DNA from 2 places in the Streptomyces sp. NPDC037054 genome. Region 2 is predicted to be linked to the other one. Evidence: riboswitches for the same ligand, from Rfam matches in the RefSeq annotation. Region 2 holds a riboswitch; the other holds the start of a gene.
What was found. A riboswitch is a leader RNA that binds a small molecule or an ion and turns the genes downstream of it on or off. The one in region 2 is predicted to bind S-adenosylmethionine.
Positions count from the first base shown of each region.

Region 1: linked by a shared signal. The riboswitch ahead of ACZ7D7_RS11480 (aminotransferase class V-fold PLP-dependent enzyme) and the one ahead of thrC (threonine synthase) in region 2 are both predicted to bind S-adenosylmethionine.

Region 1 is NZ_JBVJSJ010000004.1:120,420-135,858, reverse strand. Features, by position in the region: gene ACZ7D7_RS11530 (C40 family peptidase) at 1-1,006, opposite strand, end outside; gene ACZ7D7_RS11525 (NYN domain-containing protein) at 1,239-2,582, opposite strand; gene ACZ7D7_RS11520 (hypothetical protein) at 2,662-2,901, opposite strand; gene ACZ7D7_RS11515 (rhomboid family intramembrane serine protease) at 3,077-3,811, shown strand; gene ACZ7D7_RS11510 (Lrp/AsnC family transcriptional regulator) at 3,808-4,089, shown strand; gene ACZ7D7_RS11505 (small secreted hydrophilic protein) at 4,194-4,517, shown strand; gene ACZ7D7_RS11500 (sensor histidine kinase) at 4,423-5,940, shown strand; gene ACZ7D7_RS11495 (response regulator transcription factor) at 5,937-6,599, shown strand; gene ACZ7D7_RS11490 (SLC13 family permease) at 6,708-8,123, shown strand; gene ACZ7D7_RS11485 (glycerate kinase) at 8,135-9,391, shown strand; gene ACZ7D7_RS11480 (aminotransferase class V-fold PLP-dependent enzyme) at 9,331-10,707, opposite strand; SAM riboswitch class IV at 10,755-10,871, opposite strand; gene trpD (anthranilate phosphoribosyltransferase) at 10,956-12,020, opposite strand; gene qcrB (cytochrome bc1 complex cytochrome b subunit) at 12,146-13,783, opposite strand; gene qcrA (cytochrome bc1 complex Rieske iron-sulfur subunit) at 13,780-14,838, opposite strand; gene qcrC (cytochrome bc1 complex diheme cytochrome c subunit) at 14,835-15,439, opposite strand, start outside.
Region 2 is NZ_JBVJSJ010000005.1:161,156-176,594, forward strand. Features, by position in the region: gene cdgB (diguanylate cyclase CdgB) at 1-1,436, shown strand, start outside; gene ACZ7D7_RS14160 (carbohydrate-binding protein) at 1,556-2,524, shown strand; gene ACZ7D7_RS14165 (1-phosphofructokinase family hexose kinase) at 2,527-3,456, opposite strand; gene nagA (N-acetylglucosamine-6-phosphate deacetylase) at 3,584-4,729, opposite strand; gene ACZ7D7_RS14175 (ROK family protein) at 4,729-5,673, opposite strand; gene ACZ7D7_RS14180 (extracellular solute-binding protein) at 5,781-7,043, shown strand; gene ACZ7D7_RS14185 (DUF3263 domain-containing protein) at 7,102-7,341, shown strand; gene otsB (trehalose-phosphatase) at 7,368-8,246, shown strand; gene ACZ7D7_RS14195 (alpha,alpha-trehalose-phosphate synthase (UDP-forming)) at 8,523-9,923, opposite strand; gene ACZ7D7_RS14200 (glucosyl-3-phosphoglycerate synthase) at 9,999-10,943, opposite strand; SAM riboswitch class I at 11,110-11,264, shown strand; gene thrC (threonine synthase) at 11,283-12,566, shown strand; gene ACZ7D7_RS14210 (ubiquitin-like small modifier protein 1) at 12,563-12,841, shown strand; gene ACZ7D7_RS14215 (cold-shock protein) at 13,256-13,459, shown strand; gene groL (chaperonin GroEL) at 13,782-15,404, shown strand.

The DNA.
Region 1 (15,439 bases), on a different contig from region 2:
TGGTGTTCATCGACTCGTACCGGACGACCGTGCCGGTGCGCGGGGCGTGGATGACCTGGCCGTTGCCCGCGTACAGGCCGACGTGGTGCAGGTCGTTGAAGAAGAACACCAGGTCGCCGACCTGGAGGTCGCCGACGGAGGTGATGCGGGTGCCGATCCCGGACTGTGCCTCGGAGGTGCGCGGTATGGACACGCCGGCCTGGGCGTACGCCCACGACGTCAGGCCCGAGCAGTCGAAGGAGGACGGGCCGGTGGCGCCGTACACGTAGGGCGAGCCGAGCTTGGACTGGGCGGCGGCGTAGGCCGCGGCTGCCCGGCCGGAGGCGGCGGAGGTGGAGCCGCTGAGGGCCTCGCGCTCGGCGCTGCGGGTGGCGCGCTCCTCCTCGGCGGCGAGGGCGGCCTTCTCCTTGGCGGTCAGGGTGTTGAGCAGCTTCTGCGCGGCGGCGAGCTTGCTCTGGACTTCCTTCTTCTTCTTGCCGAGCTCGGTCCTGGTCGACGCCAGGTCCTTGAGCTTCTCGGAGGCCTCGGCGCGCTCCTGGGCGAGCTCGCGCTGCTTCTCCTGGATCTTCTTCAGCGCCTCGACCTGCTGGCTGCTCAACTGGTCGAGCGTGGACGCCTTGTCGAGGTAGTCGTCCGGGTCCGAGGAGAGGAACAGCTGGACCGAGGGGTCGATGCCGCCCGAGCGGTACTGGGCGCTGGCCATCGTGCCCAGGCCGTCGCGCAGGTCGTTGAGTTCTTCCTGACCGCGGGCGACGTTGTCCTGGATGGTGGAGATCTCCTTCTGGAGCTTCTCCTGCTTCTCACGGGCGCCGTTGTACTTCTCGGTGGCGTGTTCCGCCTGCTCGTAGAGCTTGTCTACCTTGGCCTTGACCTCGTCCTTGCTCGGCTTCTCGCTGGGCGCGGCGTTCGCGGCCTGCGAGCTCAGGGCGACAGCAGCGGCGGCTGCGGTGGTCAGCACGGTCACGCGTGTGCGACTCGGCTGCTTGGGACGACGGTGGGACGCCACGGGGGCGAGCTCCTTCTCGTGAGTGATCACCCGTTCGCGGGTTCGAAGGCAGACCCTAGTGACCCACTCGTGATCATTCAAATCCCCTGTCGCGAAAATCCCGGTTACGCACCGCATTCTTTGCCATCAACTCACCAGCGGTGATGACGGGTTGACGCTACGTTGCGCGACGATCCCATCAATTCGGGCATTGCGCAGGTACGTTGCGGTTGGGGCAGAAGTGAATGAGGGGTCAGGAAAGCCGCTTGAGGAGCACCGCCGACGCCACGGGGCGTGCCCCGGCGCGTGCGACCCCGTCGGCCACCTCGCGGTCGGTGGAGGCGACGATGACGGGCCGGCCGGGTGGCTCGGCCCGTACCAGCTGGCGGATCAGCTCGTCGGCGGTGACGCCCGGCTTGGAGAACAGCACCCGTACGCCGCGCGGCGGTGCGAGCAGGACGGGCGCGGCGAGTTCGGCGCCGTCGAAGACGCACGTCACCTCGGCGCCGGTCTGCGCGGCGAGCTGGGACAGCTGCCCGAGCAGCCGCAGCCGCTGCTTCTCCAGCGGCATCTGGGGATAGCCGGTCTTGGTGACGTTGTAGCCGTCGACGACCAGGTGGGCCTGCGGCAGGGCGAGCAACTGGTCGAGGATCGCGGGGTCGTTCTCGGACAGCGCGCGGGCGGCGATGTCCTTCGGCGTCATCCGGCCGGGCTCGACGGCGTCCACGGTCTCGGCGGGGCGTACCGACACCGGCGGCAGGGCGAGTTCGCGGCGCAGTCCCTGCGTGGCGTCGAGCAGGGTGTCGAGCAGCAGCCGGACCCGCATGTCCTCGACACTGCGGCCCTCGCGGGCGGCCCGGCGGGTGGCCTCCAGGGTGGCCTCGGCCTCGGCGAGGCGGGCCTTGAGCCGCCGGCTCTCGCTCTCGGCGGCGGACAGCTGGGTCTGCCCCTCGGCGCGGACGGCCTCCATCTCGCTGTGCGCCTTGCGCAGGGCTGCCTCGCCGCGCTTGACGTCGCTGAGGGCGGAGCGCAGCTTGCGGTGCAGCGACTCGGCCTCCTTCCGCGCCGCCTCCAGTTCGGCGCGCAGCCGCTCGGTCTCGGCGCGGGTGTGGTCGCGGGCCTGTGCGAGTTCGGCGCGCAGCCGCTCCAGCTCGGCGCGGTTCTCCTCGTCGACGCGTTCGGCGTCGGCCCGCAGGGCCTCCTCGCCGGCGGCGGTGACGAGCTTGACCCAGCCGGCGGGCCGCAGCACGTAGGCCGCGGCCGCCACGTCGAGCGGGTCCGCGGCCGGGGGCGGGGAGCCGGAGTCCAGGGCGCCGGAGATCTCCGGCTGCGCCTCTCTCAGCTTCTCGCCGATGCGCTGCCGGAACAGCGGGTCGGTCTCCAGCGCGGCGGCCATGGCGTTGCCGGCGAACTTGGCCCGGCGCGTGGGCGTGAACCGGGCGTACTGCCTGAGCTGTGCGGGCAGTTCGGCCATGGTCAGCCCGCCGAAGCCGTCGGACACGATCTGCACGACGCGGCGGCGCACGCCGTCCGGCAGGGGACGGTCGAGCACCTCGGCGGCGCCGTCCTCCGGCCCCCCGCCCGTGGTCTCCACCATCCTCACCCCAATGCCTGTGCGGGATCCCGCCGGCCCCGGATCGAGCCGTCGGGGATCGCCCTGCGCCGGGCCCGCTCCGTCAGGAGCCGGCGGCCGGCCTGTCCACGAGTTCCACCTGGTCCACGGCGTTGCACCAGCGGCAGCGCACCGACTCGATGGTCTCACTGACCACGTCGCGCTCCTCGACGCTCGGCTCCCCGGCCAGGTCGAGGTGGACGTACTCGACGACCTTGGACGAACGGGTCACGTCGAAGCGCGTGAGATTGCCGCAGAGGGTGCAGCGCCACCGCGTCGTGGCGGTCGGCAGGGGAACCGTCATCGTGACTGCTCGCCTTCCTTCGGTGTCGGTGCCGCGCCGGTGGCCCCGGTGCGTGTGGCTCGGAGGGCCTCTCGCCACAGGCCCTCACCCTACGGCCTGGCGGGTCCTCGGTGCCCGTCCGTCCATGCGGCGAGGCACTCTGTCACGATGCGTCCGGTTGCGTCATGCTCTGTTCATGATCGGTAACTGGAGAGCGGGGGCTGGGCGGGCGGTCCGGGGTCCGTCGGCGCCGGTGACGTACGGGCTGATCGCGCTGTGCTGCCTGGTCTTCCTGATCGGTCCGGCGTCGGGCCTCAATCCCGGCTACGGCACCGGGGAGGACCTGCTCGCCGCGCAGCGGGCGTACTTCCGGCGCTGGGGCGTGATCCCCGCGGATCTGTTCGGCGGCTCCCCGGGCGCCGTCCTCACCCCGGCGACGGCGCTGTTCGTCCACGGCAGCTGGGTGCATCTGCTGGGCAACATGCTCTTCCTCTACGTCTTCGGAACGATGACCGAGGAACGCATGGGCCGCGTGCAGTTCACCCTCTTCTACCTCGGCTGCGGCTACCTGGCCCTGCTGGGGTACGCCGCCGCCAACGCCGGCTCCCCGCAGTCCCTGGTCGGCGCGTCGGGGGCCATCTCGGCGGTCCTCGGCGCCTTTCTGTACCTGTTCCCGCGCGCCCGCGTCACCAGTCTCCTGCCGTTCCTGTTCTTCCTGCCGCTGCGCTTCCCGGCGTGGGTGGTGCTGCCGTTCTGGGCGGTCCTGCAGTGGCTGGCGGCCGGGCGGGCGTCCGCGGGGCCGGGCGTCGCCTACCTGGCGCACCTCGTGGGGTTCGGCCTGGGCTTCGCCTGCGCATGGGTGCGCTTCCGGCGTACGACTAGAGTGAACAGCGCCCCAGCGCCGGCCCCCGAGGGAGAGAACCAGCCGTGATCACCGCGATCGTCCTCATCAAGACCAGCGTGGACCGCATTCCCGAGATCGCGGAGCAGATCGCCTCGCTGGACAGCGTGAGCGAGGTCTTCTCCGTCACCGGGACCTACGACCTGATCGCGATGGTGCGCGTGAAGCAGCACGAGGACCTCGCCGAGGTCATCCCCGGCCGGATCAGCAAGATCCCCGGCGTGGAGGGCACGGACACGCACGTGGCGTTCCGCACCTACTCGCAGCACGACCTGGAGGCGGCGTTCGCGATCGGCCTCGACAGCTGAGCGGCTGCTTCCGGTCCCCGGCCGGATGACGGTCCCCGGCCGGATGAAGAGTTCTTCATCCCGGGCTCATCCTGGGCGACGGTCCGCCGGGTCAGGATCGCCGCATGGCCTTCTCGCACCGGATGGCGGCCCTGGCCGCCGTCGTGGCGATCCCGCTCGGCATCGCCGCGACCAGTTTCGCCCTCACCGACAGCCCCGCACCGCCGAAAGTCCCGCCCAAGGTGGAGCTGGACAGCGGCTCCCCCGCGCCGACGCCCACCCGGCCGACACCGACGCCGAGCGACCAGGTCGTCTCCCGGCCCCCGGTGACCGACAGCCCCGCGAGCGACGACGATGACGACGACACCGGCGAGCCCGGCACCGGCTCCGAACGGGACGACGACGGACACGACGACGGGCGGGACGACGACGGACGGCACGACGGCTGACCGCCCGCGGCGCCGGATCTCCGCCCGGGTCCGCATCCTGCTGTGGCTGCTGCTGGTGATGGCGGTCGCCCTGGCCTCGGTGGCCGTGACCACCCGCTCGATCCTGCTGCGCGACGCCGAGCGGCGCGTGGACGGCCTGCTCGCGCAGGAGACCGGCGAGTTCGCCCACTTCGAGCAGCGCGGCGTCGACCCGGAGACCGGCCACCCGTTCACCGACCCGGCCCGGCTGCTGCACGTCTTCCTGGAACGGCAGTACGCCGACCCGGACGAGGAGCTGATCGGCCTGGTCGCCCGGCCCGGCCGGGGCCCCGCGCAGATCATCCAGCCGCGCGACATCGACGTACCCCTGCCGCTGCACGAGGACGCGGACGCCCGCCGCCGCGTCTTCGAGGCGCCCGGCTCCACCGGCACCCTGCACCGGCCCTCGGGCGAGATCCGCTGGGCCAAGGTCGCCGTGGCGCGGGCGGGCGGCGAGCCCGAGGCCGCGTTCGTCGTCGCCTTCCACCCGGGCCGCGAACAGGACCGGGTCGACGAGGTGACCCGCATCCTGCTCGCCATCTCCGGCGTCGCCCTGCTGATGACCACCGGCATCGGCTGGGTGGTCGCCGGCCGGATCCTCCGGCCCGTACGGCTGGTGCGCACCGCGGCGGCGCAGCTCACCGAGCAGGACCTCACGCGCCGCATCCCGGTGCGCGGCCGGGACGACGTGGCGGCCCTCGCCGAGACGTTCAACGCGATGCTCGACCGGCTGGAGCGGGCCTTCGCCGCCCAGCGCCAGTTCGTGGACGACGCCGGGCACGAGCTGCGCACCCCGATCACCATCGTGCGCGGCCATCTGGAGCTGATGGGCGACGACCCGGCCGAGCGCGAGGAGACCGTGCGGCTCGTCACCGACGAACTGGACCGGATGAGCCGCATCGTGGAGGACCTGCTGCTGCTCGCCAAGGCCGAGCGGCCCGACTTCGTCACGCCGGAGCCGGTGCAGCTCGCCGAACTCACCGCCGACGTCTACGTCAAGGCCCGCACCCTCGGCGAACGCGACTGGCAGCTCACCGAAGTCGCCGACCGCGAGGCCGAGTTGGACCCGCAGCGGATCACGCAGGCGATGGTGCAGCTCGCGCAGAACGCCGTGCAGCACACCGCGCCCGGCCAGACCGTCCGCATCGGCTCCCGCGCCGACGGCGCCCGGATCGAGCTGTACGTCGCCGACTCCGGACCCGGTGTGCGGCCGGAGGACGCCGAGGTCATCTTCGAGCGGTTCCGGCGCGGCACCACCCGGCGCGGCGCGCGGGGTTCGGGCGCCGGGCTCGGCCTGTCCATCGTGCGGGCGATCGCCGAGGCGCACGGCGGCCGGATCGGGCTGCGCGACACCGAGGGCGGCGGCGCCACCTTCGTCCTGACCCTGGAGGAGAACCGCACGTGAACCGCATCCTGATCGTCGAGGACGAGGAGCGCATCGCCTCCTTCGTGGACAAGGGCCTGCGCGCGGGCGGCTTCACGACCACCGTCGTCGGCGACGGCGACGCGGCCTACGAGTACGCGCTGACCGGTGGCTTCGACCTGATCGTGCTGGACATCGGGCTGCCCGGCCGGGACGGCTTCACGGTGCTGCGGGAGCTGCGCGAGGCCCGCGTGACCGTCCCGGTGATCGTGCTGACCGCGCGGGACTCGGTGCGGGACACGGTGGCCGGCCTGGAGGGCGGCGCCGACGACTGGATGACCAAGCCGTTCCGCTTCGAGGAGCTGCTGGCCCGGGTGCGGCTGAGGCTGCGCACGGCCGCCCGCGCGCCGGAGGTGACGATGCTGCGCTCGGGCACCCTCAGCCTGGACCTGCGCACCCGGCGGGCCCGCTCCGGGGACCGCGTCGTGGATCTGACGGCCCGTGAGTTCGTGCTGCTGGAACTGTTCCTGCGGCATCCGGGGCAGGTGCTGTCCCGCGAGCAGATCCTCTCCCACGTGTGGGGCTACGACTTCGACCCGGGCTCCAACATCGTGGACGTGTACGTCCGCGCCCTGCGCAAGAAGCTCGGCGCGCAGCAGGTGGAGACGGTACGGGGCATGGGGTACCGGCTGCCCGGCTGAGCCCGGGGCCGGGCGTCGGTGGCCGTCGGCCGGACGCCGGGTTCCGGGTGAAGTTTCCTTCATGTGCGGCTCATTGAGGGCTCACGGCCCGGGTGAACCCTCGATGACGTGACCTTGAACCTCCGGCTGACCGCCGCCCTGTGCGTGGCCCTGTCGCTGTGCGCGCCGCTCGCGGTGCCGGGCACCTTCCCCGGCCTCGCCGGTGACGCCCGGCTCACGCTCGCCGTGTTCGCGCTGGCGACCTGCGCCTGGATCGCCACGCCGATCGACGACACGTACATCGCGCTGGGCGCCGGGCTCGCGCTGACCGCGACCGGTGTGATCAGCAGCGACACCCTGTTCGGCACCCTCGGCGACTCGACGGTGTGGCTGCTGATCTGCGCCTTCGTGCTGGCCGCCGCGGTGACCCGGACGGGGCTCGCCGGACGCATGGCGGTCTTCCTGGTCGGCGGGGCGCGCTCGGTGCGGCAGTTGACGCATCTGACGACGGCCGCGCTGGTCGTCACGGCGTTCGCGGTGCCCGCCACCTCGGGCCGGGCCGCGCTGGCGCTGCCGGTGTTCCTGGCCCTCGCCAAGGCACTCGGCGACCGGAAGCGACTGGTCGTGATGCTGGCGCTGCTGTTCCCGACCGTGATCCTGCTGTCGGCGGTCGCCACTCTGATCGGCGCGGGCGCGCATCTGATCACCGTGTCGGTGCTGTGGGAGACCGCCGGGGAGCGGATCGGGTTCACCGAGTGGCTGCTGCTCGGGCTGCCGCTCGCGGTGGCCTCCTCCCACCTGGCCGCCGAGGCCGTGCTGTTGACGACGACCCGGCGCGCGGACCGCGAGGGCGCCGTGCGCGTCACGGCCGAGGAGATACAGCGGCACAGCGAGCAGCCGGTGACCGGACCGTGGACGCAGGCGGAGACGCGCTGCGCGCTGCTGCTGGCGACCGTGGTCCTGCTGTGGTGCAGCGAGCCGCTGCACCGGGTGTCCCCGGCGGTCGTGGCACTGATCGGCGCGGTCGTCGCCGCGTCGCCCGCGCTCGGCACCGTCCGGCTGAAGGACGCGCTGCGGACGGTGCCGTGGGCGCTGCTGCTGTTCATGGCCGCGACGATGGCGATGGGCATCGCGCTCGCCGACTCCGGGGCGGCCGAGTGGCTGGTCTCCGGGCTGCCCCCGGGCGTCACGCCGGTGGTGTTCCTGGCGGTCGTCGTCGCCGTCAGCACGGCCGCGCACCTCGTGCTCCAGTCCCGCTCGGCCCGCTCGTCGGTGCTGGTCCCGCTGGTCGTCGCGGCGGCCGTCGGCGCCGGGGTCAACCCGGTGGCCGCCGCCCTCGCGTCCACGGCGGCCGCCGGGTTCTGCCACACGCTGCCCGCCTCCGCCAAGCCGGTCACGCTCTTCGCCGAGCTGCCCGGCACCCCCACCTACACCCCGCGCGACCTGCTGCGTCTCTCGGCCGTCCTGGCCCCGGCGACCGCCGCGCTCGTGCTGTTCTTCGCCGTCGCGGTCTGGCCGCTGCTCGGCGTTCCCGTGACCCGTTGAGGAGAACACCCGTGCTCCGTCGTATCGCCGTGGCCCCCAGTGGCTTCAAGGAGTCCCTGTCCGCCCAGGCCGCCGCCGACGCCATCGCGTCAGGCGTGCGCCGCGTCCTGCCCGCCGCCGACCTCGACCTCATCCCGCTCGTGGACGGCGGCGAGGGCACGGCCGCCACGCTGGCCGGCACCACCGGCGGCCGGCTGGTCGCGCTGGCCGCCACCGGCCCCGTCGGGGAGCGGGTCGGCACGCACTTCGCGCTGCTCGGCTCCGGGGACACGGCCGTCGTGGAGATGGCCGCCGTCGCGGGTCTCTCCCTGGTCCCGCGCTCCCTGCGGGACCCCGGCGCCACCACCACGTACGGCGTCGGCGAGCTGATCCGGGCCGCGCTCGACACGGGCGTGCGGCGGATCCTGGTCGGCTGCGGCGACTCCGGCACGTCCGACGGCGGCGCGGGCGCGCTCCAGGCGCTCGGCGCGCGGCTGCTGGACGCCGACGGCCACGAACTCCCGCCCGGCGGACGGGAACTGGTCCGGCTGCACCGCGTCGACCCGGCCGGCCTCGACCCCCGGCTCGCGGACGCGGAACTGCTGGTCGCCTGCAACCCCTTCAACGTGCTGTGCGGCGAGCGCGGCGTCGCCCGCGTCTTCGGCCCGCAGAAGGGCGCCACCCCGGCCCAGGTGGAGGACCTGTCGGCGGGCCTGGAGAACTGGGCGTACGTCCTCACCCGCGACCTCCGCGTCACCGGCACCGACCTGCGCACCGGCCCCGGCACCGGCGCCTCGGGCGGGCTCGGCGCCGGGCTCGCCGCACTCGGCGCCCGGCTGCTGCCCCGCTTCGGCGTGCTCCTGGACCACCTCGGCCTGGACGCCCGGCTGGCCCGCGCCGACCTGGTCGTCACCGCCGAGGGTGCCCTGGACCACCAGACGCCGCGCGGCAAGGTGCCGGCCGAGGTGGCGCGCCGCGCCAAGCTGTACGGCCGCCCGGTGCTGGCGCTCGCGGGCACGCTCGGCGAGGGCGCCCAGGACGTGCCGGGCGTCGACGCCTGCCACGGCATCCTGCCCGCGCCGATGGCCCTGGCGGAGGCCCTGGTGCGGGCGTCCGAACTGCTCACCGACGCGACCGAGCGGGCCCTGCGGATGATCCTGCTGGGCACCCGGCTGCCGGCTCACGCCGAGACGGGCGCGGCGGATCACGCCGAGCCGGGCCCGCCGGGTCACGCCGAGACGGGCGCCGCCGACCTGTCGGGGACGCAACGGCCGTTCTCCGTGCGGTAGTTCCAGCGGGCGCCGTCCCGCACCAGTTCCCGGCAGGCGGTCACGAAGCGGTCCACGTGCTCGTCGGGGGTGCCCGCGCCGAAGCTCACGCGGATGGCGTTCAGGGACTTCTCGCCGGGCGCGGCCTCCGGGGCGCCGCACTCGCCCTGCGTCTGCGGGTCGCTGCCGAGCAGGGTGCGCAGCAGCGGATGGGCGCAGAACAGGCCGTCGCGGACGCCGATGCCGTACTCGGCGGACAGGGCGGCGGCGAAGTGGGAGCTGTTCCAGCCGTCGACGACGAAGGAGAGGACGCCGACCCGCGGCGCGTCGTCCCCGAACAGGGACAGGACGCGCACCTCGGGGACGTCGGCGAGACCCTCGCGCACCTTGCGGATCAGGTACTCCTCACGGGCGACGAGCGTCTCGAACCCGGCCTCGGTGAGGGCCTTGCAGGCGGAGGCGACGGCGTAGGCACCGATGACGTTGGGCGAGCCGGCCTCGTGCCGGGCGGCCGTGTCGTGCCACTCCACGTCCACTCCCCCGTCGGCACGCCGGGCGACCCTGCGGCTGGCGCCGCCGCCCGCGAGGTACGGCTCGGCCTCGCGCAGCCAGTCGGCGCGCCCGGCCAGCACACCGGAGCCGAAGGGCGCGTACAGCTTGTGCCCGGAGAAGGCGACCCAGTCGACGTCCAGCGCCTCGACGGAGACCGGGTGGTGGGGCGCGAGCTGGGCGGCGTCCAGGACGATCCGGGCGCCGTGGGCGTGCGCGGCGGCGGCCAGGTCCCGCACCGGCCACAGCTCGCCGGTGACGTTGGAGGCGCCGGTGACGCAGACGAGGGCCGGGCCGTGCGGGTCCCGGCCGGCGAGGGCCCGCTCCAGCGTCGCGACCGCCTGCTCGGGGCTGCGCGGGGCGTCGAGGAAGGTGACGCGGGCGCCCCGCCAGGGCAGCAGGGAGGCGTGGTGCTCGGTCTCGAAGACGAAGACCTCGCAGCCCTCCGGGAGCGCGGCGGCGAGCAGGTTGAGGGAGTCGGTGGTGGACCGGGTGAAGACGACCTGGTCGTCGCCCCGGCAGTCGAGGAACTCGGCGACGGTCCGGCGGGAGTTCTCGAACAGGTCGGTGGACAGCTGCGACAGGTACCCGGCGCCCCGGTGCACGCTGCCGTAGTACGGCGCGTAGGCGGCGACGTCGTCCCAGACACGCTGGAGGGCGGGGGCGCTGGCGGCGTAGTCGAGCGCGGCGTAGGTGACCTCGCCGCCGGTGACGAGCGGCACGGTGACGTCACGGCCCAGCACGGCCAGCGGGGCAGGGACAACGGTGGCGGCAGTGGCGGCGGACATAAGCAAACGCTCCCTCGACGACCAGGACCCCTGGTGTCGGTGCGAGGGGTCCGCGCTTGCCGCAGACCTTGCTGACTGCGGCCTGGTCTTCACCCGGGGCACCCCGCCACGGACGGAGGGTTGCCGGACAGTCGGCCGGGGCCTCATGACTGTCACTCATGACCTGGTCAGGAACGTACGGAAAAGATCGACGTCCCGCAACCCGTGTCCGGATCGCGGGACGTACGACGCCGTGTGCGTCAGGCCCCTCAGGCGTGGCTCGCCGCCACCCAGCGGTCCAGCACGCGCTTGGCCGCGCCCGAGTCGATCGCCTCGGCGGCCTTCGCCATGCCGGCGCGGATCTGCTCGGTCAGCGGCGCGCCGGAGGGGTCGAGGGCCACGAGGGCCGCCGCCGCGTTCAGCAGGACCGCGTCCCGGACGGGGCCGGTCTCGCCCTCCAGCAGTCTGCGGGCGACCTCCGCGTTGTACGAGGCGTCCGCGCCGCGCAGCGCCTCCACCGGAACCAGGTCGAGGCCCACGTCCCGGGGGTCGAAGGTCTCCGCGGACACCTTGCCGTCGCGGACGACCCAGACCTGGGAGGTGGCCGTGGTGGTCAGCTCGTCCAGGCCGTCGTCGCCCCGGAACACCAGCGAGGAGTTGCCGCGCTCGGCGAAGACCCCGGCGATGATCGGCGCCATCCGCGCGTCGGCCACGCCGATCGCCTGGGACGTCACCCGCGCCGGGTTGGTCAGCGGGCCGAGGAAGTTGAACACCGTGCGGATGCCGAGCTGGCCGCGCGCCGCCGCCACGTGCCGCAGCGCGGGGTGGAACTTCACCGCGAAGCAGAAGGTGATGCCGGCCTCCTCGGCGACCTCGGCCACCCGCCGCGGCGTGAGTTCCAGGTTCACCCCGAGCTTCTCCAGCACGTCGGACGCGCCGGACGCCGACGACGCGGCGCGGTTGCCGTGCTTGACGACCTTGGCGCCGGTGCCCGCGACGACGATCGCCGACATGGTCGAGATGTTCACCGTCCTGGCGCCGTCGCCGCCGGTGCCGACGATGTCGACCGTCGCGCCGGGCACCTGGATCACGTTGGCGTGCTCGTACATCGTGCGGACCAGGCCGGTGATCTCCTCGACCGTCTCGCCCTTGGCGCGCAGGGCCACCGCGAAGCCGGCGATCTGCGCGTCGGTCGCCTCGCCCCGCATGATCCGGTCCATCGCCCACGCGGTGTCGTCGGCGGTCAGGTCCCGGCGGTCCAGCAGGCCGTTCAGCAGGGCGGGCCAGGTGCGGCCCGCCGCGGTGTCGCCTCCAGCGGGGGTCACAGCGCTCATCAGCCGCTCCTGGGTCCGTAGCCACGTATCAAGACTGGTTCCACCCTATCCAGCCCCGGGCACGGCGAAGGGCCCCGTCCGTAAAGCGGGACGGGGCCCTTCGCGTGGCGTGGCGAACGCAGTGATCAGTGGTGGCCGTGGCCGCTCGTGATCTCCTTGTACTCCTCGACGGTGGGCTTCTCGATCTGGGCGTCCGTGCCGAAGTACGCCTTGCTCAGCCTGGCGCGCAGCTTCTCGGGGCCCTTCACCTTCCGCTCGACGCCGTTCTCGTCGACCGTCGGGCCGATCTCGACCGGCTTGTACTGCTCGTGGGCGGTCAGCGTGTAGAGCTGCTCCTGGCTGAGCGGCTCGTGCACCTCGATGAACTCACCGTGCGGCAGGCGCTTGATGATGCCCGACTCGCGGCCGTGCAGCACCTTGTCGTGGTCCCGGCGCTGGAGGCCGAGGCAGATCCGCTTGGTGACGACGAACGCGATGACCGGACCGACGAAGAAGCCGATGCGGACGAACCAGGTGACCGCGTTGATCGACAGGTGGAAGTGCGTGGCCACGATGTCGTTGCCGCCGCCGATCAGCATGATCATGTAGGCGGTGATCCAGGCGACACCGAACGCGGTCCGGGTCGGGGCGTTGCGCGGGCGGTCCAGGATGTGGTGCTCGCGCTTGTCGCCGGTGATCCAGGCCTCGATGAACGGGTACAGGGCCAGCACACCGAGGAACAGACCGAAGATCACCAGCGGGATGAACACACCCAGGACGAGCGTGTGACCCCAGAAGTTGATCTCCCAGCCCGGCATGGCGCGGACCAGACCCTCGGCGAAGCCCATGTACCAGTCGGGCTGGGCGCCGGTGGACACGTAGTCCGGACGGTACGGGCCGAGGACCCAGATCGGGTTGATGGACGCGACGCCGGCGATCAGGGTGATGACGCCGAAGACCAGGAAGAAGAAGCCTCCGGCCTTCGCCGTGTAGACCGGCAGCAGCGGCATGCCCACGACGTTCTTGTTGGTCCGGCCGGGACCCGCGAACTGCGTGTGCTTGTGGTAGAAGACCAGGATCAGGTGGGCGGCCACCAGGCCGAGCATGATGCCCGGCAGCAGCAGGATGTGGATCGAGTAGAACCGCGCGACGAAGTCGCCGCCCGGGAACTCGCCGCCGAACAGGAACATCGAGATGTACGTGCCGACGATCGGCGTCGACAGGATCGCGCCCTGCGTGAAGCGGACACCGGTGCCGGAGAGCAGGTCGTCCGGGAGCGAGTAGCCGGTGAAACCGGTGAACATGCCCAGGACGAACAGCAGGAAGCCGAACAGCCAGTTGACCTCGCGCGGCTTGCGGAACGCGCCCGTGAAGAACACGCGCATCATGTGCACGAACATGCCGGCGAGGAAGATGAGCGCCGCCCAGTGGTGGATCTGCCGGATCAGCAGACCACCGCGCACGTCGAAGCTGATGTCGAGCGTCGAGGCGTACGCCTCACTCATCAGCACGCCCTGCATCGGGACGTAACTGCCGTGGTACTCCACCTCGTTCATCGACGGGTGGAAGAACAGCGTCAGGTACACACCCGTGAGGATGATGATGATGAAGCTGTAGAGGCAGATCTCACCCAGCATGAAGGACCAGTGGTCCGGGAAGATCTTGCGCATGTTGGCCTTGGCCAGGGAGTAGATCCCGAGCCGGCCGTCGGCCCAGTCGGCGACGCGCTCGCCGGCCGGCGCCTTCCCGCGTGCGCGGGACTCTGTGCTGCTGGTGGTACTCATCCGCGCTCCCAGAAGGCAGGACCGACGGGCTCTTCGAAGTCGCTGAGCGCCTCGAGGTAGCCCTCCTCGTTCACGCCGATGCGCAGCTGCGGCAGGGCGTGGCCGGCGGGACCGAAGATCACGCGGGCACCGTCGGAGAGGTCGAAGGTGGACTGGTGACAGGGGCAGAGCACGTGGTGCGTCTGCTGCTCGTACAGGGAGATCGGGCAACCGACGTGGGTGCAGATCTTCGAGTACGCGACGATGCCCTCGTGCGACCACTCGAGCTCGCGCTTGTCCTTGATGTCGTCCGGCTGGATGCGGACGATCATCAGGGCGGCCTTGGCGATCTCCGTCTGGAACTCGTGGTCGTGCTCGTCCAGGCCCTCGGGCTTGGCGAAGGTGAGGGACCCGACCGTGACGTCGGACGGACGCAGCGGCTCGTTCGTGTTCATGTTGACGAGCAGCTTGCCCTTGGACCACATGGTGTGCCGCAGCTTCGTGCCGGGCAGCGGACCGAGGTCGCGCAGCAGGACGACGCCGGACAGCGGCACCAGGGTGAGCGCGCCGAGCATCGTGTTGCGCAGCAGCTTGCGGCGGCCGAGGGCGGACTCCTTCGCGCCCTGGCGGAAGTCCTCGTGGACCTTCGCGCGCACCTCGGGGGGCGCCTCGATCGGGTGGCGGTCGTCGGCGATCTCCACGTCGCTCATCAGGGTGCGGGCCCAGTGGACCGCGCCGGCGCCGATGCAGAACAGCGCCAGACCCAGGGTCACACCGAGCGCGAAGTTCAGCGCGCTGATGTGGCCCAGCGGGAAGATGTAGACCGACCGGTCGATCGGGATGGTCACGAACGCGGCGATGAAGCCGATGGTCGCCAGCATCGACACCGTGAACATCAGGGCGACCGCGCGCTCGGACCGCTTGGCGGCCCGCTCGTCGATGTCCTGGATCCGGGGCTCGTGGGGCGGGAGGCCCGGGTCGGCGAACGGGTTCTTGTCGTCCGCGACGTCCACCGCGCCGTGCGTGGTGTCCTGCTCAGCCGGCAGGCTCTCTTCGGGAATGTGTTGGCTACTCATGACTTCTTGGCCTTTGCGGTCCGAGCGGCGACCCAGACGGCGATGGCGATGAGGCCGCCCAGACCGAAGATCCAGCCGAACAGACCCTCACTGACCGGACCGAGTCCGCCCAGCTCCAGGCCACCCGGGCTCTCAGTGTCGTCGCTGTTGACCGCGTCGAGGTACGCGATGATGTCCTTCTTGTTCTTCTCCGACATCGTGGTGTCGGGGAAGACCGGCATGCTCTGCGGGCCCGTCTGCATGGCCTCGTAGATGTGCTTCGGGTCGACACCCTCAAGGGTGGGCGCGTACTTGCCCTTCGTCAGCGCACCGCCCTTGCCGGTGAAGTTGTGGCACTGCGCGCAGTTGTTGCGGAAGAGGTCGCCGCCCTTGGCGACGTCCGCGCCCTCCAGGCTGTACTGCTCCTCGGTCGGGACGGACGGACCGGCACCCAGGGAGGCGATGTACGCCGCCAGCTGGTCGATCTCGGCCTGCGAGTAGATGACCTTCTTGCGCGGCACCTGGGCGCCCGGCTGCTGCGCCGGCATGCGGCCGGTGCCCACCTGGAAGTCGACGGCCGCGGCGCCGACGCCGACCAGGCTGGGGCCGTCGCTGGTCCCCT
Region 2 (15,439 bases):
CCGGCCGCGTCGGCTCCCGCGAGTCCTGGGACCGCCGCCTCGCCATGGGCGAGCAGTGGGGCAGCCTGGTGTTCATACCCCACAACGAGGGCTGGGTCCTCGACGACGACGACGTCCCGCAGTGGTACACCGACGGCCCCGCCCCGCGCTTCGAGGACGAGTGGCACCCGGCCGACCGCCTCTTCGCCCCGATGTTCGCGCCCGGCCCCGGCGGCTCCAGCGGCGAACTCCTCGGCGTCCTCTCCGTGGACCGCCCGCGCAACGGACGGCGGCCCGGCGCCTGGGGCCGCGAGGCCCTCCAGATGTACGCCTTCCAGGCCGCCATCGCCATCAGCAACGCCCGGCTGCGCTCCAACATGCAGCGCGCCCTCGTCCGGCTCGAACGCGAACAGCAGGCCCTGCGCGCCAGCGAGGAGAGCTTCCGCCAGGCCTTCGAATACGCGCCCTCCGGCATGGCCATCGCCGAGATGGGCGGCGAACAGCACGGCCGCATACTGCGCACCAACGACGCCCTGTGCCGCCTGCTCGGCCGGCCCGCCTCCGCGATGCGCCGCTACTCCTTCTCCGACCTCGTCCACCCCGAGGACATCGGCACCCTGCTGCGGACCTCCGCCGAGGGCGGCCGGGCCGAGCTGCGGCTCGGGCGCCGCGACGGCACGTACGTGTGGGTGTCGCTGCGCAACAGCGTCGTCGCCGACGCCGCCGACGGGCCCCGCTTCCTGCTCACCCACGTCGAGGACATCGAGGAGCGCAAGCGCCGCGAGCTCCAGCTCGCCCACCGCGCCTCCCACGACTCCCTGACCGGCCTGCCGAACTCCGCCGAGCTGCGCGCCCGGCTCGCCGCCCGGCTCTGCCAGCGCCCGCAGTCGCTGCACTCCGCCACGGCCGACTCCATCGACGCGGCCTACGGCCACCCCGCCGTCTACGACACCCCGAGCCACGGCTTCGACTACGGCTACGGCACGATGGCGGAGACGTACGACGCCTACGACCACCACGTGCACACCGTCGCCCCCGAGGGCGACCCCGACGACGGGGCCAAGGGGCTCGCGGTGCTGTTCTGCGACCTCGACGGCTTCAAGTCCATCAACGACCGGTTCGGGCACAACGCGGGCGACGCCGTCCTCATCGAGGTCGCGCGGCGGTTGTCACGCGGAGTGCGCGACGGTGACACGGTCGCGCGGCTCGGGGGTGACGAATTCGTCATTCTCGCCAACGGGCTCGGCCGGGCCGACGCGCAGGACCTCGCCGTCCGGCTGCGCAACGAGATCATCCAGCCCATCCGGGCGGAGGGCCGCGCGGTGCGCGTGGGCGCCAGTTTCGGCATCGGATGGGCCCACTGCGGCATGACGGCGGACGAAGTGTTGAAGTCTGCTGACGAGCGGATGTACGTCGAGAAACGATCTCGTCCCAAACAACATCGACGCGCCGGATGACCCGCAGGTCAGCGAGTTGATGCGATCCGGGTCACCCGTTTGGGCCATGTGGAGCGGGTAGGCTCGCCCCTCTACGACTCGTACCGCATCCGCACCGCACCTGTTGAGGAGACCAAGGGATGACGCCCGGCAACAACGGCGCGAGCACGCCCGAGGACGACGACCCGTTCGGCTACCTGTACGCCGACGGGCAGGCCAACGGAGCCCAGCCGCCGTCCGGTGGCTACGGCTATCCGAACTCGGTCAACCGGGTGCGGACTGTCGGCACGCGCCAGTACGGCCAGCAGCAGCCGCAGTACGGCCAGCAGCCGCCGGCCGGTGCGCCCATACCGCAGCAGCAGGGCGCCTACGGCCGGCCCAGCGCGCACTACGCGGCGCCGGAGACCTTCCCGGGCGGCGCCCCCACCGCACAGCACCAGTCGCCCGGCGTCGGAGCCGGCGGTGGCGGCGGGCGCGGCCGTGGCCCCAACACCAAGGGCCTGCTGATCGGCGCGATCGCGGTCGTCGCCGCCGTCGTGATCGGCATCGGCGTCGCCATGACCACCAGCGGCGGTGACGACGACGACAAGGCCGACGGCCAGGCGACCACGGCCCCCACGGCCCAGCAGAGCGCCAAGCCCACGGAAAAGCCCAGCAAGGGCGCCGAGGACGAGGTCGAGCTCCCGGAGATCGACGCGAAGGCGCTCCGCTTGGACGGGGGCGCGGTGACGGCGTCGGACGTCGAGGGCGCCGAGTCCGACGGCGGCATCTACGTGACGAACCTCAACCAGCCCGGCTCCACGGTCACCTGGACCGTCAACGGCATCCCGAAGGACGGCCTCTACACGCTGTTCACCCGGTACAGCACGGCCGACGACGACCAGTCGATGTCGCTCACCGTCAACGGCAAGCCGTTCGGCAGCAAGCTCAACCTGAGCAACTTCGCCGGTGCCAAGGGCGGCGACTTCGCGAAGGGCTGGACCCAGACCTTCGCCTGGCCGACCCTCAACAAGGGCACCAACACGATCAGCCTGTCCTGCGCGGCCGGCGACAAGTGCAACGTCCTGCTGGACCGGATGTGGCTCAAGGCCGGCCAGGTCAAGAAGTGACCTCAGGCCGCGCCCGCCTCCGTCGTCACTGAGATGCGGCGCAGGAAGTCCTCGTAGGCCCGGCCGTCGAATTCGCCCGCCACCGGGGCCAGTACCGTCGCCGCCGACAGGGCCGTCGCGCGGGTCAGGCGGTCGGGCCACGGCAGGCGTTCCGTCAGGCCCGACAGCAGGCCCGCGACCGCCGCGTCGCCGGCGCCCGTCGGGTTGCCGTGGACCGGGGCCGGTGGGGTCGCTCGCCACAGGCCCTCGGGGGTGAGGGCGAGGAGGCCCTGCGGGCCCAGGGACGCGATCACCGTGTGGGCGCCTCGGCGGCGGGCGTCCTGTGTCGCGCGCAGCGGCTCGTGCGAGCCCGTCAGCTCGGCCAGCTCCTCGGCGTTGGGCTTGATCATGTCCGGGCGGGCGGCGACGCCCCGGCGCAGTGCCTCGCCGCTCGTGTCCAGCAGGACCGGGACGCCCGCCGCCCTGGCCGTGCGGACCAGACCCGCGTACGCGCCGACCGGCACGCCCGGTGGCAGGCTGCCGCACAGGGCCACCGCCGACGCCGGCGCCAGCAGCCGCTCGTAGGCGCGCAGGAAGGCGGACCACTCGGCGGGGGAGACGGTCGGACCCGGCTCGTTGAGCTGGGTCGTGTCGCCCGTCGTGTCGTCCACCACCGCGATCGTGCGCCGCGTCGGCCCCGCGACCGGCACGAACTCGTCCACCACGTCCGGGGTTCCGGCCAGCAGCTCCCGGACGGTGCCGCCGGTCGCGCCGCCCGCGAAACCGGTGACCGTGACCCGGTGGCCGAGGGCTGCGAGGACCCGGGCCACGTTCACGCCCTTGCCGCCGGGACGTTCCGTCACGTCCGTGACCCGGTGGGAGGCGTGCGGGGAGAGGGCAGGAACCCGGTAGGTGATGTCGAGAGCGGTGTTCAGCGTGACCGTGAGGATCACCTGGGCCGACCTCCCCCGTGTTCGCGTCGTTGCCGCTTCCTTCGCCTTTGCGGGCCACGATCATGCCAAACACACGGCCGTCCTCCCAGCCCCGGGCCGGGTGGACGGCCTCGTACTCCGGGACGGATCAGCCCAGTTGGGGATCCACCACCCATTCACCCCGGCGCATCACGCCCGCCACCTCGAAGTCGCCGTCCAGCAGCACCAGGTCGGCGTCCTTGCCGGGCTCCAGGGAGCCGATCCGGTCGGCGAGGCCGAGCAGCCGCGCCGGGGTCGCGGAGAGCGCGGCGACCGCCTGCTCCACCGGCAGCCGGTCCACCGTCACCGCCCGCTTGAACGCCCGGTCCAGCGTCAGCGTCGAGCCCGCGATCGAGCCGCCCTCCACCAGGCGCGCCACGCCGTCGGCCACCTCGACCTCCAGCGGGCCGAGCATGTAGCGGCCGTCGCCGAAGCCCGCCGCGTCCATCGCGTCCGTGATGAACGCGACCCGGTCCGCTCCCGCGTGGCGGAACGCCAGCCGGAGCGCCGCCGGGTGCAGATGCGTGCCGTCGTTGATCAGCTCGACCGTGACCCGCTCGTCCTCGAGGAGGGCGGTGATCGGGCCGGGGGCGCGGTGCCCGAGCACCGGCATCGCGTTGAACAGGTGGGTGGCGACCGTCGCGCCCGCGTCGATCGCCTCCACCGTCTGCTCGTACGTCGCGTCCGTGTGCCCGACCGCGGCGATGACGCCGTGCTCGGCGAGCAGCCGTACGGAGTCGACGCCGCCCGGCAGTTCGGTGGCGAGGGTGACCATGCGGGCATGGCCGCGCGCCGCGTCGATCAGCTTGCGCACCTCGGCCGGGTCCGGGTCGCGCAGCAGGGCCTCGGAGTGGGCGCCCTTGCGGCACGGCGAGATGAACGGGCCCTCGAAGTGGATGCCGGCGATGTCGCCCTGCTCGGCCAGCTCCGACAGCATGCCGGCGCGCTGCGCGAGGAAGTCCATGTCGCCGGTGACCGTGGAGGCGACGAGCGTGGTCGTGCCGTGCTGCCGGTGGGTGCGGATGCCCCGCAGGACCTCCTCGACCGTGCCGGACGTGAAGGACGCTCCGCCGCCGCCGTGGTTGTGGATGTCGACGAAGCCGGGGACCAGCCAGTGGCCGGAGACGTCCAGGACATCGGCGTCGTGCGGGGCGTGGTCGGCGATGCGCGTGCCGTCGACGACGACGCGCCCGTCGTCCACGGTCCCGGTGGGCAGAACCACCCGGGCACCTGCGAGAACCTTGCTGGGGGCCATCAGGTGGTTACCTCCGAACGGTCGGTGGATGCGAGGAGATCCCAGGCGAGGAGCCCCGCGCCCAGGCAGCCGGCGCTGTCGCCGAGCGCCGCGGGGACGAGGGACGGCAGCTTCTGGAAGGTGACGCGGCGCCGGACGGCGTCCCGCAGGGGCTGGAACAAGGTTTGCCCCGCCTCGGCCAGCCCGCCACCGATGATCAGGGTGCGCGGGTCCAGCAGGGTGAGGGCCGTGACCAGGCCGTCGGCGAGCGCGTCGACCGCGTCCTGCCAGACCCGCACCGCGCGGGCATCGCCCGCCTCGACGGCCTTCGCGCAGTCGGCGGCGTCCGCGTCCGGGTCTGCGCAGGCCTCGGCCCACGCCTGGCTGACGGCCGCCGCCGACGCGTACCGCTCCAGGCAGCCGCGCTGACCGCAGGGACAGGGCAGGCCGCCGGGGCGTACGACCACGTGGCCGATCTCGCCCGCGAAGCCGTGCGCGCCCGCCTCCACCCGGCCGTCGACGCCGATCGCGCCCGCGATGCCGGTGCCCAGTGCCACGAACAGGAACCGGTCGGCGCCCCGGCCCGCCCCGACCCGGCCCTCGGCGAGGCCGCCGGTGCGCACGTCGTGCCCGAGGGCGACCGGTACGCCGCCGAGCCGCTCGGCGAGCAGCGCCCGCAGCGGTACGTCGCGCCAGCCGAGGTTGGCCGCGTACGCGGCGACGCCCGCCGCCTCGTCCACGATGCCGGGCACGGCGACGCCGGCCGCGGCCGCGGGCCCGCCGAGACGCGTCTCGCCGTGCGCGCGCAGTTCGGCCGCGAAGCCGAGGATCTCCGCGACCACGGCGTCCGGTCCGCGCTCGCGGCCCGTCGCCCGGCGGGCCCGGTGGAGCAGCTCGCCGTCCGCCCCGACCAGGGCGGCCTTCATCCCGGTGCCGCCCACGTCGAGGGCGATGACATGTCTCACGGGGACAGTGTGGCCCGACGACCCGCAAGAGGTCTAGTCCACTCACGTGGTGTAGACCTTATGGCCGGTTTCGAAAATTTTCGCCAAGAGTCCGGGAGAGCAGAGCAGTGCAGCGGCGTAGGACAGGAACGATCGCGGTGGTGTCCGCACTGGGCATGACGGCGGTCCTCGGCGGCTGCGGACTCGGCGGCACGGACGAGGTGACGCTGAGGCTCGTCGCCGCCGACTACGGGGACGACGCGGGCAGCAGCTCCCAGAAGTACTGGGACGAGCTGGTCAGCGCCTACGAGGCGAAGCACCCCGGGGTGAACGTCGACGTCAGCGTGTACTCCTGGAACGACGTCGACCGCGAGGTCAAGGCCATGGTCGACGCCGGCAAGGCCCCCGACATGGCGCAGATCGGCGCGTACGCCGACTACGCGGCGAAAGACTTGCTCTACCGGGCCGACGACGTGCTCTCCATACCCGTCCAGGCCAACTTCGTCTCGCAGCTGGCCGTCGCGGGGCAGGTGAACTCCGTGCAGTACGGGATGCCGTTCGCCTCCTCCACGCGCGTCCTCTTCTACAACAGGACCCTCTTCGCCGAGGCCGGCCTCACCCCGCCCACCACGTGGGACGAACTCGCCGACGCCGCCGCCGCGCTCAAGGCCGAGGGCGTCAAGTACCCGTACGCGCTGCCGCTCGGGCCCGAGGAGGCGCAGGCCGAGACCATGCAGTGGATGCTGAGCGGCGGGGGCGGCTACACCGACACCGTCGGCAGCTACGGCATCGACTCCCCGCAGAACGTCCACACGTTCACGTGGCTCAAGGAGGAACTGGTCGGCAAGGGACTGACCGGGCCCGTCGCGCCGGGCGAGCTGAACCGCGCCGACGCGTTCGAGGCGTTCGCGGCCGGGGACGTCGGCATGCTCAACGGGCATCCCTCGCTGATGGAGGCCGCTGCCGCCAAGGGCGTGAAGTTCGGCATGGTCCCCACGCCCGGCGCCGAGGGCGAGAGCCGGGCCACGCTGGGCGTCGCCGACTGGATGACCGCCTTCAAGCAGAACGGCCACCGGGACGAGATCGGGGACTTCCTCGACTTCGTCTACGAGGACGAGAACGTGCTGGAGTTCTCCCGGCGGTACGACCTGCTGCCCGTCACCAGCTCGGCGTTCGACACGATGAGCGCCGCGCGGCGGGACGCGGAGCTGCGGCCGTTCCTGGAGGAACTCCAGTTGTCCGAGATGTATCCCGTGGGACAGACCTCCTGGGCCGAGGTCAGCGCCGCCGTGAAGAAGCAGGTGGCGCAGGCGGTCCGGCCCGGCGGTGATCCGGAGGACGTGCTCGGGCGGCTGCAGTCGTTGGCGATGCGGGCCGAGAGCGCGGAGTGAACACGGAGTGAGGCGGGCGCCGGCCGCCGTGTCAGTGGCCGGCGTTAGCGTTGCTGGTATGGACGCGGGCGACGTGGGACTGGGGGCGCGGGAACAGGACATTCTCGCGCTGGAGCGGCGTGGGTTCTCCGGGCCCGGGGCCAAGGAGCGGGCCATACGGGAGGAGCTGGGGCTGGCGCCCGTGCGGTACTACCAGCTGCTCAACGCCCTGCTCGACGACCCACGCGCGCTGGCCCTCGATCCCGTGACGGTGAACCGGCTGAGACGCGTGCGGGACGCTCGGCGCGCTGAGCGCTGAGTGGGGCGCGTGGATAGGCTCGCCGTATGGGCAGCCACACGGACTCCACGGACCCCACGGAAACCGATCTCGCTCGGCCCCTGCCGACGCCCTCCACCGCGGCCGGGCGCAGCGGCCTCGACGCCATCCTGCGGCGGCCCGGCAAGGCCGTCGTCGCGCTCGACTTCGACGGGACGCTCGCGCCGATCGTCGCCGACCCGGAGCAGGCGCGGGCGCACCCCGACGCCGTGCCGGTGCTGGCCGCGCTCGCCCCGAAGGTCGCCGCCGTCGCGGTGGTCACCGGACGGCCCGCGGAGGTCGCGGTGCGGTACGGGGGCTTCGCCGGGGTGGCCGGCCTCGAACACCTGGTGGTGCTCGGGCACTACGGCGCCGAGCGGTGGGAGGCCGCGAGCGGGGAGATCGTCGCGCCCGAGCCCCATCCCGGTGTCGGGGCGGCGCTGGGGGAGTTGCCGGGGCTGCTGGGTGAGCTGGGCGTCGCCGACGGTGCCTGGGTCGAGGAGAAGGGGCGGGCCTTCGCCGTGCACACGCGGCGGGCCGCCGATCCGCAGGCGGCGTTCGAGGCGCTGCGCGAGCCGCTGGCCGGGCTGGCGGCGGAGCACGGGCTGATCGTGGAGCCGGGGCGCATGGTGCTGGAGCTCCGGCCGCCGGGGATGGACAAGGGCGTGGCCCTCAGCGACTTCGTGTCGTCGATCGGGGCCGAGGCCGTGCTGTACGGCGGTGACGACCTGGGGGATCTGCCGGCGTTCGGGGCCGTGGAGCGGCTGCGGGAGGCGGGGACGCCGGGGGTGCTGGTGTGCAGCGGCAGCGACGAGGTGCCGGAGCTGCGGCGGCGGGCGGATGTGGTGGTGGACGGGCCGGAGGGCGTGGTCGGCCTCCTGGGGGCGCTGGCGGCGCGGCTGCCGTGAGCGACGCGGGGCGCCGGCCGCGCGGGCGTCGGGGGCGTCGGCGGGGGTGTGGCTGGCGTGACGTCGCGGTCGGGTGCGTCGTGGTGCCGCACAAGCTGCGGGGCAGTCGTGCCTCCCCCAGTGCCCCAAGGGCCTGGGGGTACCCCCAGGCGGCACGGGTGGGCGCAGCGGCACCCCGCAGCGCCGGGCCGCGTCACCCACCCGGCCTCCGCTGCAACGCCGGTTCACCTCGTAACGCCGGGCCCCGTGGCCCACCTGCGTCGGTCGCGTCGCCCGTCAGCCCCGCAGCGCCTCCACCTGCTCCAGGAACCACCTCGTCGGCGGCAGCGCGGTCGCCGACGCCGACAACCGCTTCGACCGCTCCCCCCGCTCACCCGCCGGCATCGACAACGCCTCCCGCAGTGCCCCCGCCGTACCGACCACGTCGTACGGGTTCACCCCGATCGCGTCCTCGCCCAGTTCCTCCCACGCCCCCGCCTCCCGCGACAGCACCAGCGCGCAGCCGCCGTCGGACAGCAGCGGGATCTCCTTCGCGACGAGGTTCATGCCGTCCCGGATGGGGTTCACCAGGGCCACGTCGGCCAGCCGGTACGCCGCCAGGGAGCGGGCGAAGTCGTCCTTCACGTGCAGCACGACCGGCGTCCAGCCGGCCGTGCCGAAGGCCGAGTTGATCTCGTCCGCGACGCGCCGCACCTCGGCGGTGTAGTCCCGGTACACCGCGAGGTCCTGCCTCGACGGGTAGGCGAAGGCCACGTGGACGACGCGTTCGCGCCACTCCGGGTGCTCCGCCAGGAGGTGGCGGTAGGCCAGCAGTCCCCGGACGATGTTCTTCGACAGTTCCGTGCGGTCCACGCGGACGATCGTGCGGCGCGGGGTGCCGTCGGGGGCCGTGCCGATCTCCTCGCGCAAGTCCCGGATGCGGTCCTCGACGTCCGGCTCGTGGGCGCGGGTGCGCAGGAAGTCCGCGTCGACTCCCAGGCCGTGCACGCCGATCCGCGTGTTCCCCGTTCCGTCGGCGAACGCCTCGCAGCACGCCGTGAACGCGTCCGCCCAGCGCCGCGTGAGGAAGCCGAGGCGGTCGGCGCCGAGCATGCCGCGCAGGACCTTCGCGGCGATGTCGTCCGGCAGCATCCGGAAGTACTCCGGCGGCGCCCACGGCGTGTGCGAGAAATGGCCGATCCTCAGGTCCGGGCGCAGTTCGCGCAGCATGCCCGGGACCAGCGTCAGGTGGTAGTCCTGGATCACCGCCGTGGCGCCTTCGGCCGCCTCCTGGGCCAGCGCCTCGGCGAAGGCCCGGTTGTACGTCTCGTAGGACTCCCACTGGCGGCGGAACTCCGCGTCGAAGACCGGCTCCAGCGGGGTCTGGTAGAGCATGTGGTGCACGAACCACAGCACGGAGTTGGCGACGCCGTTGTACGCGTCCGCGTGGACGTCCGCCGGGATGTCCAGCATGCGCACGCCGGGCTCGCCCGCGCCGCGGCGCACCGCCTCGCGGTCGCCGTCCGAGAGGGCCGAGCACACCCACAGCGCGTCCGCGTCGGAGCCGATCGCGGAGAGTCCGGAGACGAGGCCCCCGCCGCCGCGTTTCGCGTGCAGCGAGCCGTCCTCGCGTACTTCGTACGAGACCGGGCCGCGGTTGGACGCGACCAGCACCTGAGCAGCCTGCGTGGAAGCCATAAGCCTCAACCTAGCCCAGCCGGGAAACGCTCAAACGTACGGTGCGGCCGCGTGGCCGGTCGTATACGCCGGCCCTCACGCGACCTTCCGCGCGGCGTACTCCGCGATCTCCACCATGGGGGGCCGCTCCTCGGTGTCGACCGAGAACGTGCGCGGCTCGAAGCCCTCCTCGCCGCGCTCGAACTGGGTCAGGGCCGGGCGGATCAGGTGGCCGCGGGCCAGCCGGAGCTGGGCCGTGCGGTAGATCGCGGCGGACATCCGGCCCAGGGCCTGGCCGTCCTGGTGGCGGTGCCTGCGCACGCCGACGTCGACCTGCGCCAGCGCGTCGAGGCCCACCAGGTGCAGGGCGTCGACCAGCATGCCCAGCTCCACGCCGTAGCCGACGGGGAAGGGCAGCTGTTCGAGGAGGCCGCGGCGGGCCGCGTACTCGCCGCCGAGGGGCTGGACGAAGCCCGCGAGCTGGGGCCAGTGCATGTTGAGCAGGGGGCGGGCCATCAGTTCCGTGACCCGGCCGCCCTGGCCGGCCGCCGAGCCGAGCGGGCGGTCGTACATCGCCTTGACCAGGTCCACGTCCGGGTCCGTGAGCAGCGGGCCCACGATGCCCGAGACGAAGTCGGAGGAGAAGTCCTTCAGGTCGGCGTCGACGAAGCAGACGATGTCCCCGCGCGTGACCAGCAGCGAGCGCCACAGCACCTCGCCCTTGCCGGGGACGGCCGGGAGGCGGGGCAGGATCTCGTCGCGGTGCACCACCGTCGCGCCGGCGGCGGCCGCCACCTCGGAGGTGCGGTCGGTGGAGCCCGAGTCGACGACGACTATCTCGTCCACGAGGGGCACCTGGCGCATCAGGTCGTGGCGGACGACCGCGACGATGTCGCCGACCGTCTCCTCCTCGTTCAGGGCGGGCAGGACGACGCTGACCGACTGCCCCGTGGCGCGCTTCGCGGCCAGGAGCTGGTGCAGCGGGCGATCGTTCACAGACCAGGAGCGTGCAGTCAGCCAGCGCTCGACTTCTTCCAGCACGGTCGGTGGCTCCTCTGCGTTCTCTCGGCGAGGCGGTGTGATCCATCTCGCGGTTCGGACGACTATCTCAACTGTCCTGGCCGTCGGTTACAGTCTTGAACAACGCGGATGACCATCGCATGTCGGGGGTCCCGACCCGTCGGCCGCGTGATCAACAACCACATACAGCTCATCCAGAGGGGCAGAGGGAAACGGCCCGATGAAGCCCCGGCAACCCTCCAGCCGGTCTCGTAGATCATTGTCGATCGCTCCGCGAGGCTCCCGGCTAGGGAAGGTGCCAAATCCGTCTCACGGCGAAATGCGTCGTGAGGAAGATGAGGAGAAAGGGCCTCGCCTCACATGGCTGTGCAGACTGTTGCAAGCACCACGAATTCCGTCGACCTGGGCCCTGCCGCGGCGCTTTCCTGCCGGGAGTGCGGCCACCGCGTGCCCCTCGGCCCGGTCTTCGCGTGCGAGGAGTGTTTCGGCCCGCTGGAGATCGCCTACGACTTCTCGGCGTACGACACCGAGGAACTCCGCGCGCGCATCACGGCGGGGCCCGCGAACATCTGGCGCTACGCGCCGCTGCTGCCCGTCCCCGCCGATGTGGCGGACAAGCCGAACATCAACCCCGGCTGGACCAAGCTGGTCAAGGCCGACAACCTCGCCCGCGAGCTGGGCGTCGACGCCGGCAAGCTGTTCGTCAAGGACGACTCGGGCAACCCGACGCACTCCTTCAAGGACCGCGTCGTCGCGCAGGCCCTGGAGGCCGCCCGCGCCTTCGGCTTCACGACGCTGAGCTGCTCCTCCACCGGCAACCTCGCCGGTGCCGTCGGCGCCGCCGCCGCCCGCGCCGGCTTCCGCTCCTGCGTGTTCATCCCGCACGACCTGGAGCAGGGCAAGATCGTCATGGCCGCGGTCTACGGCGGCGAGCTCGTCGGCATCGAGGGCAACTACGACGACGTGAACCGCTTCTGCTCCGAGCTGATCGGCGACCCGGCCGGCGAGGGCTGGGGCTTCGTCAACGTCAACCTGCGGCCGTACTACGCGGAGGGTTCCAAGACCCTCGCCTACGAGATCTGCGAGCAGCTCGGGTGGGAGCTGCCCGACCAGCTCGTCGTGCCCATCGCCTCCGGCTCCCAGCTCACGAAGATCGACAAGGGTCTCAAGGAGCTGATCGAGCTCGGCCTCGTGGCGGACAAGCCGTACAAGATCTTCGGCGCGCAGGCCGAGGGCTGCTCGCCGGTGTCCGCCGCCTTCAAGGCCGGCCACGACGTCGTCCGCCCGCAGAAGCCGAACACCATCGCCAAGTCGCTGGCCATCGGCAACCCGGCCGACGGGCCCTACGTCCTCGACATCGCGCGGCGCACCGGCGGTGCCGTGGAGGACGTCACCGACGAGCAGGTCGTCGACGCGATCAAGCTGCTGGCGCGCACGGAGGGCATCTTCGCGGAGACCGCCGGTGGCGTGACCGTGGGTGTCACCCGCAAGCTGATCGAGAACGGCGTCCTGGACCCGACGCTGACGACCGTCGTGCTGAACACCGGCGACGGCCTCAAGACCCTCGACGCGGTGGCCGGCACCGGCCTCACCGCCACCATCCGCCCGAACCTGGACTCCTTCCGAGAGGCTGGCCTCGCATGAGCGTGACCGTTCGCATCCCCACCATCCTGCGCACCTACACCGGCGGGCAGGCCGAGGTCGCCGCCGAGGGCGCCACGCTCGGCGAGGTCATCGCCGACCTGGAGAAGAACCACACGGGCATCGCCGCCCGCGTCCTGGACGACCAGGGCAAGCTGCGCCGCTTCGTCAACGTGTACGTCAACGACGACGACGTCCGCTTCGAGCAGGGCCTGGACACCGCGACGCCCGACGGCGCCGGCGTCTCCATCATCCCGGCGGTCGCCGGCGGCTGCTGAGCCCCCGATCACCGACCGTTCGTCTGATTGCCCCCTCCGTGAGAGAAACGGAGGGGGCAATTCTGCATGGTTGAGCACGGTAGAGTTGGGGAACCGGATGCGATCCCTATGCCACGCGCATATGAGCCCCGGTTCCGCATGCGACGAGAAGTAGCCAAAGTGTGTGGCTGCTTTGCGACTTTCGCGCCTTTTGTGGGGCCCGACTTGCCCTGAATTCGGGCGAATTCTCACTACATTCCGGACCGTGTCCGTCCAGATTTCTCGTCCGATTGACCTGTTGCAGACGGCAGTTGGACAGATACATTCGGCCGCGGTCGACGCGTTCCGGCGCACACCCCCACCGTGGCGGGTGAGGTCTGACCCGGATCCGCGAAGTGTGGATCTGTGCAAGGGCCAGTAATAGGGGAGTTAGGCATGGCTCAGGGCACCGTCAAGTGGTTCAACGCGGAGAAGGGGTACGGCTTCATCGCGGTCGACGGTGGTGCGGATGTTTTCGTCCACTACAGCGCGATCCAGATGGACGGCTACCGCACCCTGGAAGAGGGCCAGCGGGTCGAGTTCGAGATCTCGCAGGGTCAGAAGGGCCCGCAGGCCGACATGGTCCGCGTCTCTGCCTGAACGCGCGCGACCACCGCACACCGGTCTTCACGCGAAGGGTCCGTACCTCCGGGTACGGGCCCTTCGTCGTGCCCGGAGACCCGGCGGGCGCCGTTCGCGCGCGGCTGAGCGCCCCTCGGATCAGGGGTAGGCGCTTGCACTCGGCAGGGGCGAGTGCTAATCATTGCGTTAGCACTCTGAAGGTGAGAGTGACAACGTAAGGACCGGGTCGGTGAGGCCCGCAGGCCGGGTGGGGAAGGAACCACGAGGCCGGCGAGCCGTCCGTCGCGGGCGCGGGCGCGGTCCGAAGTAATCACCCCCAGTCCTGGAGGGACCACTTCACATGGCCAAGATCATCGCGTTCGACGAGGAGGCGCGGCGCGGCCTCGAGCGCGGCATGAACCAGCTCGCGGACGCCGTCAAGGTGACGCTCGGCCCCAAGGGTCGCAACGTCGTCCTCGAGAAGAAGTGGGGCGCCCCCACGATCACCAACGATGGTGTGTCCATCGCCAAGGAGATCGAACTCGAGGACCCGTACGAGAAGATCGGCGCCGAGCTGGTCAAGGAAGTCGCCAAGAAGACGGACGACGTCGCCGGTGACGGTACGACCACCGCGACCGTCCTCGCCCAGGCCCTGGTCAAGGAAGGCCTGCGCAACGTCGCGGCCGGTGCCAACCCGATGGCCCTGAAGCGCGGTATCGAGAAGGCCGTCGAGGCCGTCTCCGCCGCCCTGCTGGAGCAGGCGAAGGACGTCGAGACCAAGGAGCAGATCGCCTCCACGGCCTCCATCTCCGCCGCCGACACCCAGATCGGCGAGCTCATCGCCGAGGCCATGGACAAGGTCGGCAAGGAAGGCGTCATCACCGTCGAGGAGTCCCAGACCTTCGGTCTGGAGCTGGAGCTCACCGAGGGTATGCGCTTCGACAAGGGCTACATCTCGGCGTACTTCGCCACCGACATGGAGCGTATGGAGGCCGTCCTCGACGACCCGTACATCCTGATCGCCAACTCGAAGATCAGCAACGTCAAGGACCTGCTGCCGCTCCTCGAGAAGGTCATGCAGTCCGGCAAGCCGCTGCTGATCATCGCCGAGGACGTCGAGGGCGAGGCCCTGTCGACCCTGGTCGTCAACAAGATCCGCGGCACCTTCAAGTCCGTCGCCGTCAAGGCCCCGGGCTTCGGCGACCGCCGCAAGGCCATGCTCGGCGACATCGCCATCCTCACGGGCGGCGAGGTCATCTCCGAGGAGGTCGGCCTCAAGCTGGAGAACGCCACCCTCGACCTGCTGGGCAAGGCCCGCAAGGTGGTCATCACCAAGGACGAGACCACCATCGTCGACGGTTCGGGCTCGGCCGACCAGGTCCAGGGCCGCGTGAACCAGATCCGCGCCGAGATCGAGAACAGCGACTCGGACTACGACCGCGAGAAGCTGCAGGAGCGCCTGGCGAAGCTCGCCGGCGGTGTCGCGGTCATCAAGGCCGGTGCCGCCACCGAGGTGGAGCTCAAGGAGCGCAAGCACCGCATCGAGGACGCCGTGCGCAACGCCAAGGCGGCCGTCGAGGAGGGCATCGTCGCCGGTGGTGGCGTGGCCCTGCTGCAGGCCTCCCAGGTCTTCGAGAAGCTGGAGCTCGAGGGTGACGAGGCGACCGGCGCCAACGCCGTGAAGCTCGCCCTGGAGGCCCCGCTGAAGCAGATCGCCGTCAACGGCGGTCTCGAGGGCGGCGTCGTCGTCGAGAAGGTGCGCAACCTGACCGTGGGTCACGGCCTGAACGCCGCGACCGGCGAGTACGTCGACATGATCGCCGAGGGCATCATCGACCCGGCGAAGGTGACGCGCTCCGCGCTGCAGAACGCCGCGTCGATCGCCGCGCTGTTCCTCACCACCGAGGCCGTCATCGCCGACAAGCCGGAGAAGGCCGCCGCGCCCGCCGGTGGCGGCATGCCGGGCGGTGACATGGACTTCTGATCCCTTCGAGGATCGGACCCGTCCGTCAGGACCGA